One region of the Duganella sp. Leaf61 genome, then DNA from elsewhere that is predicted to be linked to it. Evidence: predicted binding sites of a transcription regulator. Region 1 holds the regulator's gene; the other holds the start of a gene.
The links. Region 1 encodes LexA, which represses DNA repair genes until DNA is damaged. Its sites were predicted from a motif close to ACTGTATNNNNATACAGT; they were not measured.
Positions count from the first base shown of each region.

Region 2: a site for LexA is predicted at 3,363-3,380, ahead of ASF04_RS02460 (DNA topoisomerase IV subunit B). Genes of this name have one in related genera too.

Region 1 is NZ_LMLM01000012.1:46,436-51,915, forward strand. Features, by position in the region: gene rplI (50S ribosomal protein L9) at 1-13, opposite strand, end outside; gene rpsR (30S ribosomal protein S18) at 48-338, opposite strand; gene priB (primosomal replication protein N) at 354-659, opposite strand; gene rpsF (30S ribosomal protein S6) at 678-1,067, opposite strand; gene ASF04_RS09205 (DUF5695 domain-containing protein) at 1,223-2,038, shown strand; gene lexA (transcriptional repressor LexA) at 2,191-2,829, shown strand; gene ASF04_RS09215 (cystathionine gamma-synthase family protein) at 2,861-4,105, opposite strand; gene purF (amidophosphoribosyltransferase) at 4,112-5,480, opposite strand, start outside.
Region 2 is NZ_LMLM01000001.1:561,277-566,756, reverse strand. Features, by position in the region: gene parC (DNA topoisomerase IV subunit A) at 1-1,289, opposite strand, end outside; gene ASF04_RS02460 (DNA topoisomerase IV subunit B) at 1,301-3,298, opposite strand; gene ASF04_RS02455 (hypothetical protein) at 3,531-3,779, shown strand; gene ASF04_RS02450 (TorF family putative porin) at 3,793-4,545, shown strand; gene ASF04_RS02445 (hypothetical protein) at 4,612-5,172, opposite strand.

The DNA of each region.
Region 1 (5,480 bases):
GAATGATTTGCATAGTTCTTCTCCAGATGCTTGTCTAAACTACGCAATTAAGCGTGGTGCAGATCGGTGTATGGCAGCAGGGCCAGATAACGGGCGCGCTTGATCGCGGTGTCCACTTGACGCTGGTAGTGCGCCTTGGTGCCGGTCAGACGTGCTGGCATGATCTTGCCATTTTCCTGGACGAAGTCTTTCAGGGTGTCTACGTCTTTGTAGTCCACTTGCTCAACGCCAGCGGCGGTGAAGCGGCAGAACTTCTTGCGCTTGAACAGTGGGTTTTGTTGCTTACGCTTTTCTTTAAGCTTGAGCTTGTTTTTGTCGAACTTTTTACCGAATGCCATGTGAGGCTCCTGTATTTAAATTGAGCTGTCCGTGACAGCACTAAAATCAATGATGTGAAACACCAGGCTTTTGCTATTGCGCGTCTTCTTGTTCAGGAAACCGGTGAACTGGTACACCCCGCCCAGCGGCGCCGCGTTGAACTTGCCTGAAATCTCGCCTGCGGCAACCGCAGAAATTTCAAACTCGCTCAACCGGGCGATTCCCGCCTCCATTTGCTGCGACCGATGCTGGAGTACAGCATTGATGATCGGCATGCCTGCCGGGGTGTAACGCAAGGCGTCACGCTCGGCAATGAGGGCAGTGAACTGGAGCTGGTTCAGCTCGGTTCCTTGAAACAATTAGGCTGCGGCAGGAGCTGGAGCAGCTGCTGGGGCTTCGGTGCGATGCGATTTGGCAGCATCTTCACGTTGTACCGACTTCATCATTGGCGAAGGAGCGGTTTCCGCTTTCTTCAGCTTGACGGTCAGGTGACGCAGCACGGCATCATTGAATTTGAATGCGGTTTCCAGCTCGACCAGGGTCTCGTTGTCGCATTCGATGTTCAGGCAGATGTAGTGTGCTTTGGCCAGTTTCTGGATCGAGTAAGCCATCTGACGACGGCCCCAATCTTCAACACGGTGCACGGAGCCACCGCGGGTCGTTACAGTGGTTTTGTAACGTTCGATCATCGCGGGCACTTGCTCGCTCTGGTCCGGGTGGACGATAAATACGATTTCGTAGTGACGCATGAAAACTCCCTTAAGGACTTGTGAATATAGCCCACCCTGGCGTCAAGACAGGTGTGGGAAGAGGTAAGCCCGCGACTATAGCAGCTTTTTCAGCGGAACGCCAGCCCGGTGTTGCCGGTGCTACAGTGCGATTTTCTTGTTCTGGAAACATGATCATGAAGTATCTGATTGCACTTGCGGCGCTGCCCGCCCTGCTGTTCTCTCCGCCCGGTCTGGCTGCCGCACCGCACGAAGAGGCGCCCATCAAGACCCGGGCCTACAGCACCCCTGCCCTGCTGTTCGCGCTGCGCACCGACACCCAGACCCTGGCGCGCCTCACGCCCGTGCTCGACCCCAGTTTCGATTTCGTGCCCGGCCCGCGCGAAGACGCGCGCCAGGGCAATGGCTACCGCCACCTGGGCGACCTGGCCCTGACCGTCCGCACCGGCAATGGCGCCGAGCGTACCTACACCTCGTTCGAGGCGCGCCGGCCGATCCACATACTGCCCGCAGGCCGGGCGCTGGCCGCTGCCGACATCAGCGCCAGCATGGGCGCCGAGATGGGCGCCAGCGTGCCGCTGGCAGTGGAACGACGCTGGCTTAACGAGCGCGGCACGCTGGTGCTGCGCTTTACCCTGATCAACCGGGATCGGCAACCGGTGCAGGTGGTGTCCGCCAGCATGCCGATGGTGTTCGAGCAACAAGGCTTCGGCGCCTCGGCCAAGGAACGGCAGGCCAGCAGCAGCACCGTCAAGCCGCGCCCGGGCGCGCCGGGCTCGGTGGAAGTGGCGCGCGCGAACGGCCAGCCGCCGGCGCTGCGGCTGCAACCGGACGGCCGCACCCCGCTTGACAGCTGGCAAGCCATGCCGGGCGGGCAACTGCAGGGCGAACAGTACGCCAGTTGGGTCACCAGCGGGTTTACCCTCAAACCGGGCGCCAAACGTGACATCGGCGTGCGATTCGTGATCCAGCCGCAAGGGGCAACGCGCTGATTTCTCATAGGGGAGCGTGGCACACTCCCCTGTGCAACAACTTTTTTCACATTATTTCGCTCAAAGCAAGAAATTCCCTTGCATTGGCGGTCATACTGTACAAAAATACAGACTGTCTATATACACAGCCCATTTTTTTACTGACCACGCCCATGATCAAGCTCACCGCACGCCAGGAACAAATTCTCAATCTGATCAAGGATGCCATCGAGAACACCGGCTTCCCGCCCACGCGCGCCGAGATTGCCAACGAACTGGGCTTCAAGTCGGCCAACGCCGCCGAGGAACATTTGCAGGCGCTGGCACGCAAGGGCGCGATCGAAATCGCCGCCGGCACCTCGCGCGGCATCCGCCTGCTCGGTGTCCATGCCGAACCTTCGACGTCCAAGATGCCTGCCGCGCTAATGATGTCGCTGCCACTGATCGGCCGCGTGGCTGCCGGTTCGCCGATTCTGGCGCAGGAAAACCTGGAAGCGAGCTACAACGTCGATCCGGCCATGTTTTCGGCCAAGCCCGACTACCTGCTCAAGGTGCGCGGCGAATCGATGCGCGACGCCGGCATCATGGATGGCGATTTGCTGGCCGTGAAAAAAATCGACAGCGCCAAGAATGGCCAGATCGTGGTGGCGCGCATCGGCAACGAAGTAACGGTCAAGCGCTATCGCAAGACGGGGTCGCTGGTGGAACTGCTGCCGGAAAACCCGGAGTTCAAGATCATCAAGGTCGATCCCGAGGCGGACGAGTTTGCGCTCGAAGGCCTGGCAGTAGGCCTGATGCGCACCTGGCACTAAAAAATATGGACCGCCGCGGCGGTCCATTGTTTTAACAACCTTTCAGCGCGCAGCTGAAGTCTTCCAGCAGGTCGTCCTCATCCTCGATGCCGACCGACACCCGTATCAGCGACTCCGCAATCCCCATCGATGCACGCCGTTCGGCGCCCATTTCAAAGAAGATCGTGTGCGCCACCGGGATGATCAGGGTGCGCGTGTCGCCAAGGTTCGACGCCGGGATTGCCAGCTTGAGGCGATTGAGGAAGTCAAAGCAATCGATGCCATCCTTCAGCTCAAAGCTCAGCAGCGAACCGTGCTTACGGAACAGCTCGGAGCTGATGCCATGCTGGGGATGCGATGCCAGGCCCGGGTAGTACACCGCCGCCACCCGCTCGTCCGATTCCAGCAATGTGGCCAGCGCCAGCGCGTTGCTGCTGGTGCGTTCCATGCGCAGCGCCAGGGTTTCGGCGCCGACGGCAATGTGGTGCGCCGCCTCGGGCGCCAGGGACGAGCCGAAGTCGCGCAGCGCCTTGGCGCGGATTTGCGCCAGGCCCCATTGCACCGGCTGCGCCTTTTTATAGTTCTCGTAGATGTTGGGGAACCGGGTCCAGTCGTACGCGCCGGTGTCGGTCAGGCTGCCGCCGAGCGCATTGCCGTGGCCGCCGATCGACTTGGTCAGCGCATTGACCACCAGGCCGGCACCGACCGATTTCGGTCGGAACAAATAAGGCGTGGTCATGGTGTTATCGACCACGTACAGGATGCCGCGTGCCTGGCACAGTTCGCCAATGCGCTTGAGGTCCGCTACTTGCGTGCGCGGGTTGGCGATGGTTTCGACAAATACCACGCGGGTGTTGTCGGTGATCGCCGCCTCGACATTGGCAACATCGGTGGCATCGACAAACGACACGCCCACGCCCTGCGCCATGGTGGTTTGCCACAGGCTGTTGGTGTTACCGAACAAGAACGACGACGACACCACGTGGTCGCCGGTGCGCAACAGCGCCTGGAACACGGCGCCGATCGCGCCCATGCCGGTAGCAAAGCAGATCGTGCCCACGCCCTGCTCCATCTTGTTCACCTTGTCTTCCAGCGCGGCGATGGTCGGGTTACCCTGGCGACCGTACCGGAAGCCCGGCTCCTTGCCCTGGAATACCGAGGCCAGCTGGCGCGCATCGGCATAGCCGAACGCGACCGACGTATGGATCGGCTTGTGCAGCGAACCGTGCTCGATGCCCTTCTGGCGGTCGTTGTGCAGGATGGTGGTGGTGAAACCGTAGTTTTTCTTGTCTGTCATGGACGATCAGCCCTCGGCGGCAGCCAGGTTCAGGTTCAGCTGCGAACGGCCCGCGTCTTCCGGCTTGGCGGCCTTGGTCGGGTTGTTGCGCTCGTTTTCGAGCTTGTCCAGGTACTCGCGGCTGACGTCGCCGGTGATGTACACGCCGTCGAAGCACGACGCTTCAAAGCTGGTCAGTGCCGGGTTGACGTCGGAAATGGCTTGCTTGAGCGCATCGATGTCCTGGTACACCAGGGCGTCGGCGGTGATCTCGCGACACACTTCTTCCACCGTGCGACCGTGGGCGATCAGCTCGTCGCGGGTAGGCATGTCGATGCCGTACACGTTCGGGTAGATCACCGGTGGCGCGGCCGACGCGAAGATCACTTTCTTGGCGCCGGAGTCGCGTGCCATCTGCACGATCTCGCGGCTGGTGGTGCCGCGCACGATGGAATCATCGACCAGCAGCACGACCTTGTCCTTGAACTCGTCAGGGATTGCATTGAGCTTCTGACGCACGGATTTCTTGCGTGCCGCCTGGCCCGGCATGATGAAGGTACGGCCGATGTAGCGGTTTTTAATGAAACCTTCGCGGTACTCCTTGCCCAGTGCCAGCGCCAGCTGGATTGCTGCCGGACGCGACGAATCGGGAATCGGCATGACGACGTCAATATCGTCGGCCAGGCCTTCGCGCACGATTTTCTTGGCCAGGTACTCGCCCATTTTCAGGCGGGTGTTGTACACCGAGGCGCCGTCGATGACGGAGTCAGGACGGGCCAGATACACGAATTCGAACACGCACGGATTGAGCGACGGATTGTCGGCGCACTGGCGCGTGTGCAGCTGCTTGTCGTTGTCGATGAAGACGGTTTCGCCGGGCGCGATGTCACGCACGAAGCGGAAGCCCATGCCTTCGAGCGCCACCGATTCGGAGGCGATCAGGTATTCGTTGCCCTGCTCGGTTTCATTGATGCCCAGGCACAGCGGACGGATGCCGTACGGATCGCGGAAGGCCAGCAAACCGACGCCAGCGATTTGCGCCACGGCAGCATAGCCGCCGCGCACGCGGCGCATCAGCACGGTAACCGCCTGGAAAATGGTTTCGGCATCGATCGAGATATCGACCGTGGCCTTCTGGATTTCGTGTGCCAGCACGTTGAGCAACACTTCCGAATCGGAATCGGTGTTGATGTGGCGGCGGTCGTTCTTGAACATCTCTTCCTTGAGCTGTTCCCAGTTGGTCAGGTTGCCGTTGTGGGCCAGGGTGATGCCGAACGGTGCGTTCACGTAGAACGGCTGCGCCTCTTCCTCGCTCGACGAACCGGCGGTCGGGTAACGGCAGTGGCCGATGCCCGAGTTGCCCTGCAGCGTACGCATATTACGGGTACGGAACACG
Region 2 (5,480 bases), on a different contig from region 1:
ATATTGAGCAGAATCGTCTCGCGGCCTTCCAGGATATGGATGCGCGCATCGACCTTGCCCAGCTTGAATTGCGTTCTGCGGGTGACGGTACCGAAGCGGAACTCGATCCACTCCTGCAAAATTTCGGTCAACCCTTTCTGGCGCGGCCGGCCATCGCCGCCGATCATCACCAGGTTGATCGACGCCGACGACTCGAGCGACGTGTGCGCCAGCAGCATCAGCATGAATTCGGTCTGGTCCTGGTTCTTCGATTTCGGCTCGAACACCAGGCGCACCGGCGCGGCGCGGCCCGATTCGTCGCGGATGGTGTCGAGCGAATTCAAGATCAGCGATTTCAACGCCAGTTGTTCCGGCGACAGCGCCTTCTTGCCCAGCTTGACCTTGGGATTGGTCAGTTCCTCGATTTCCTCGAGCACCTTTTGCGACGAGGTACCGGGCGGCAGTTCGTTGACAACTGCCTGCCACTGGCCGCGCGCCAGTTCTTCGATCTTCCAGCGCGCGCGCACCTTCATGCTGCCACGACCGGTGGAATACATATCGCTGATCTGCGTGGCCGTGGTGATGATCTGGCCACCGCCGGGGAAGTCGGGCCCCGGAATCAGCGCCATCAGTTCGGCGTGCGAAATTTTCGGATTACGGATCATCGCCACCGCCGCCTGCGCCACTTCGGTCAGGTTGTGCGACGGGATCTCGGTAGCCAGGCCGACAGCGATACCGGAGGCGCCGTTGAGCAGCACCATGGGCAGGCGTGCCGGCAGCAGGCTCGGTTCCTCGGTGGAGCCGTCGTAGTTGGCCTGGAAATCGACGGTGCCGAGATTGATCTCGTCCATCAGCACCTTGGCGATCGGCGTCAGGCGCGCTTCGGTGTAGCGCATGGCAGCGGCGCCGTCGCCGTCGCGCGAGCCGAAGTTACCCTGGCCATCGACCAGCGGATAGCGCAGCGAAAAATCCTGGGCCATGCGCACCATGGCGTCGTACACCGACTGGTCGCCGTGCGGGTGCAATTTACCAAGCACGTCGCCGACCACGGTGGCCGATTTGCGCGGCTTGGCGGTGGAGTTCAGGCCCATTTCGTTCATCGCGTACAGGATGCGGCGCTGCACAGGCTTCTGGCCGTCGCACACGTCGGGCAGGGCGCGGCCCTTGACCACCGAGATGGCGTAATCGAGGTAGGCGCGTTCGGCAAACGTGGACAGGGTCAGCGTTTCGCCGCCGTCGGTGGGGCCGCCGGGCGGCAGGGCGCCGTCCGGGTCCGGCAGCGATTCGTCAAAGAGATTTGCTTGAGTCATAGTGGTTCGTATTAGATGTCTGCTTCGGCTTCGTTGCCGTGTTCTTCGATCCAGGCGCGGCGGGCGGCGGCTTCGCCTTTACCCATCAGCATATTGAAACGTGCGGCCGAGGCGCCGTGCTCGTACTCGCCCAGGGCGACTGGCAACAGGCGGCGCGTGTCCGGGTTCATCGTGGTTTCCCACAGCTGCTCGGCGTTCATCTCGCCCAGGCCTTTGAAGCGCGAGATCGACCAGGCGCCTTCTTTCAAGCCGTCCTTGCGCAGCTTGTCCTCGATCGCCACCAGTTCGCCGGCGTCGAGCGCATACAGCTTCTGGATCGGCTTCTTGCCGCGCGCCGGCGCATCGACGCGGTACAAAGGCGGGCGGGCGATGCAGATATTGCCGTTGGCGATCAGGCCCGGGAAGTGCTTGAAGAACAGCGTGAGCAGCAGTACCTGGATGTGCGAGCCATCGACGTCCGCGTCCGAAAGAATGCAGATTTTGCCGTAGCGCAGACCGGAGAGGTCCGGGGTGTCGGTGGCGTTGTGCGGATCGACGCCGATCGCCACCGAGATATCGTGGATCTCGTTGTTGGCGAACAGGCGGTCACGGTCGGTTTCCCACGAATTGAGTACCTTGCCGCGCAGCGGCAGGATGGCCTGGAATTCCTTGTCGCGGCCCATCTTGGCCGAACCGCCTGCCGAGTCACCCTCGACCAGGAACAATTCGGTGCGGGTGACATCGGTCGATTCGCAGTCGGTCAGCTTGCCCGGCAAAACCGCCACGCCAGACGACTTTTTCTTTTCCACTTTCTGCAGCGAGCGCAGACGTGACTGCGCCTGCTTGATCACCAGCTCGGCTAGCTTTTTGCCGTAATCGACGTGGTGATTGAGCCACAGTTCGAGCGCAGGTTTCGAATACGTGGAGACCAGGCGCACCGCATCGCGCGAATTGAGGCGCTCCTTGATCTGGCCCTGGAATTGCGGGTCCAGCACCTTGGCCGACAACACGAACGACACGCGCGCAAACACGTCTTCGGGCAGCAGCTTGACGCCTTTCGGCAGCAGCGAGTGCATCTCGACGAAATTCTTGACGGCGCCATACAGGCCGTCGCGCAGGCCCGATTCGTGGGTGCCGCCATTGGGGGTGGGGATCAGGTTGACATACGATTCACGCACTACCGCGCCTTGTTCGGTCCACGCCACCACCCATGCCGCGCCTTCGCCTTCGGCAAAGCCTTCGGCGTCGGGGCCGGCGAACTGCGCGCCTTCGAACAGCGGAATCAGGGTTTCGCCATCGGTGGCCTGGGCCAGCGCTTCGGTCAGATAGCCGCGCAGGCCGTCGTTGTACTGCCAGGTCTGCGATTCGCCGGTCTTGGCATTGGTGAGCGTAACGGTCACACCGGGCAGCAGCACGGCCTTGGAGCGCAGCAGGCGTTGCAGCTCGGTTTGCGAGATGGCCGGCGAGTCGAAGTACTTGGCATCGGGCCAGGCGGTGACGCGGGTGCCGGACTTCTTGCCGTCGCGCGGCGCGACCACGGACGTCAGCGGCTCGACCACGTCGCCATGTTCGAACACCAGGTGGTGCAGGCCGGTGCCATTGGGTTCCTTGCGCCAGACCGTGATTTCCAGGCGCTTGGACAGCGCGTTTGTGACGGAGACGCCCACGCCGTGCAAACCGCCCGAGAACGCGTACGCGCCGCCCGAACCCTTGTCGAATTTACCGCCCGCGTGCAGTCGCGTAAACACGATTTCCACCGTCGGCACGCCTTCTTCTGGGTGCAATCCGACCGGAATACCGCGGCCGTCGTCCTCCACCGTGATGCTGCCATCGGCGTTCTGGGTGACGATGATGTTCTTGCAGTGGCCGCCCAGTGCTTCGTCCGAGGCGTTGTCGATGACTTCCTGGATGATGTGCAGCGGGTTCTCGGTGCGGGTGTACATGCCCGGGCGCTGCTTGACAGGTTCCAGGCCCTTGAGGACCCGGATGGATGATTCGCTATAGTCGGAAACTGGTTTTTTAGTGGCCATACGTGATCAAGCTGATAATGTCGATACTGGGTTTATGTGTTGGGCTTATTTACTGGGCTCATGTACTGGGTATATGTACAGCTAATTGCGCGTGTTTGCGTATTCTATCCTCAACCGGAGCAAACAGCGGCAATTTATACACGATGTTTACAAGAGGCCCCCGTCTTTTTAGACCGTTTTTACGGGCTGCCCGATAAGCTGGCTCCATCGCTTAACCCTTATCGGAGCTGCCATGAATCACTTCCCTTGCGTGATGACGCTCAAGGTCGATACAGCATCGGTCACCCAATTGCGCCGCATGGTTACGCGCATCTGCGGCGATTCGCTCGAATTCATCCGCATCGAAATCTGCGAGCACGGCACCCGCATGCAGGTGTGGCTGTGCGTGGGTGCCGCCATGGTCGCGCCGGTGATGGACGCGGTGATGCAGTCGCTGCCCGGCGCGGAGTTCGGGCGATTTACTCAGACATCCCACTACTAATAGAAAGCGCAACATGAACAAATTGATACTGGCCGCCGCATTGAGCGCCGCCCTTGCCGCCGGTGCGGTGCAGGCCCAGGAAGCCGCCAAGCCCGATAACGAGGTCAGCTTCAACGCCGCCGTGGTGTCCGACTACCGCTATCGCGGCATCTCGCAAACGCGCCTGCAGCCGGCGGTGCAGGGCGGCGCCGATTACGTCAACAACCCCACCGGCCTGTATATCGGCGCCTGGGCGTCGTCGATCAAGTGGACCAAGGATGCCGGCGGCGACGGCGACCTGGAACTCGATATCTACGCCGGCAAGCGCGGGCAAATGAGCGATGCCGTTTCCTACGACGTCGGTGTGCTGACCTATGTGTATCCGTCGAACGGCCTGAAACACGTGGCTGGCTTTGCCAACGCCGACACCACCGAGGTGTATGGCCAGCTCGGTGTCGGTCCTGTCTACGTCAAGTATTCGCACGCGGTGACCAACCTGTTCGGCTTCGTGGACAGCAAGAACAGCGGCTATATCGACGTGGGCGCCAATATCGAGGCAGGCGAAGGTTTTATCATCAACCTGCACGCCGGCCACCAGAAGGTGAAGAACAACGAAGCGGCCGACTACACTGACTGGAAAGTGGGCGCGACCAAAGACTTCGGCATCGTCACCGGTGCGCTGGCCGTGGTGGGGACGAACGCCAGCAAGACCGCTTACGCGTCGCCGGTCAACGGCAAGTTCACCGGCAAGACTGCGCTGCTGGTCACCATCAGCAAGACTTTCTGATCAGCGGATTTTCCTTCGTCGGGCCGGCCGGGTAGCACCCGCCCGGCCCGCTTTTTTATCTATTGCTTATCTGCTGCTGAATACCTGGCGATACAGGTGACGCACCTCGGGCGCGCACAGCACGTTGGCGGTCTTGTACGCATCCGCCTCGAAGGCGCTGTGGTGTGTATGGTAGGTGTCGTGGTCGAGCACTAAAGTGTCGGCCAGGCGCGCGCCGGGCAGCTGGGCCACGAATACCAGCAGGCACCCGGTCTGGTGCGGCGTGAGCGGTTCGCTGCCGTGGGCCACGGTGACCAGTACCCGGGCGCCGGGGTTGGCCGCGCTGGCGGCGCGCAGGCGGGCCAGCAGCGGTGCGTGGTCCTGGTGGTCAGGGTGTTGAAGGTCGGCGCGGCGCAGCAGCGCGACGATGACGGCGGCGCCGGCCAGCGAAGCCTCATCGCGCTCTTCATTGCGCGAGGCATCGATTACCAGGTCGTCGTAGAGCTGGGGATCGTAGGCGCAGGGTTCGGGGCAGACCAGCAGCACGCGGTTGCCGGCGGCTACCCGCAGCAGCGCCAGTTCCTCGGCCAGGTCGGAGACGGCGTGGTTGCCATCGTGTTCGGTGTTACCGGTGAGTGCGACGATCATGCGGTTACCTCCTCGTGGCGATGATACGCCGGTACATAGTACGGTATTGCATCGAGCGCCGCTGGCCAGTTCCAGGTATTCATGATTTTTACAGGTAGTGGAAGACAGTTTCAGCCTATGCCGGCGCCCGTAAAAATGGTCTAAAAAGTCACTACGCACTCGTAAACAAATCGTAAAAGACGGCGATTTTTACGGTTTGTTTACACCGGCCGCCGAAGTCTTTACAAAATCTTTAGACCCCTGCCGCTAACCTTTCATCCATCAAAACAAGACCTTCGAGGGTGTGATGGATTTTATATTTATGGGTG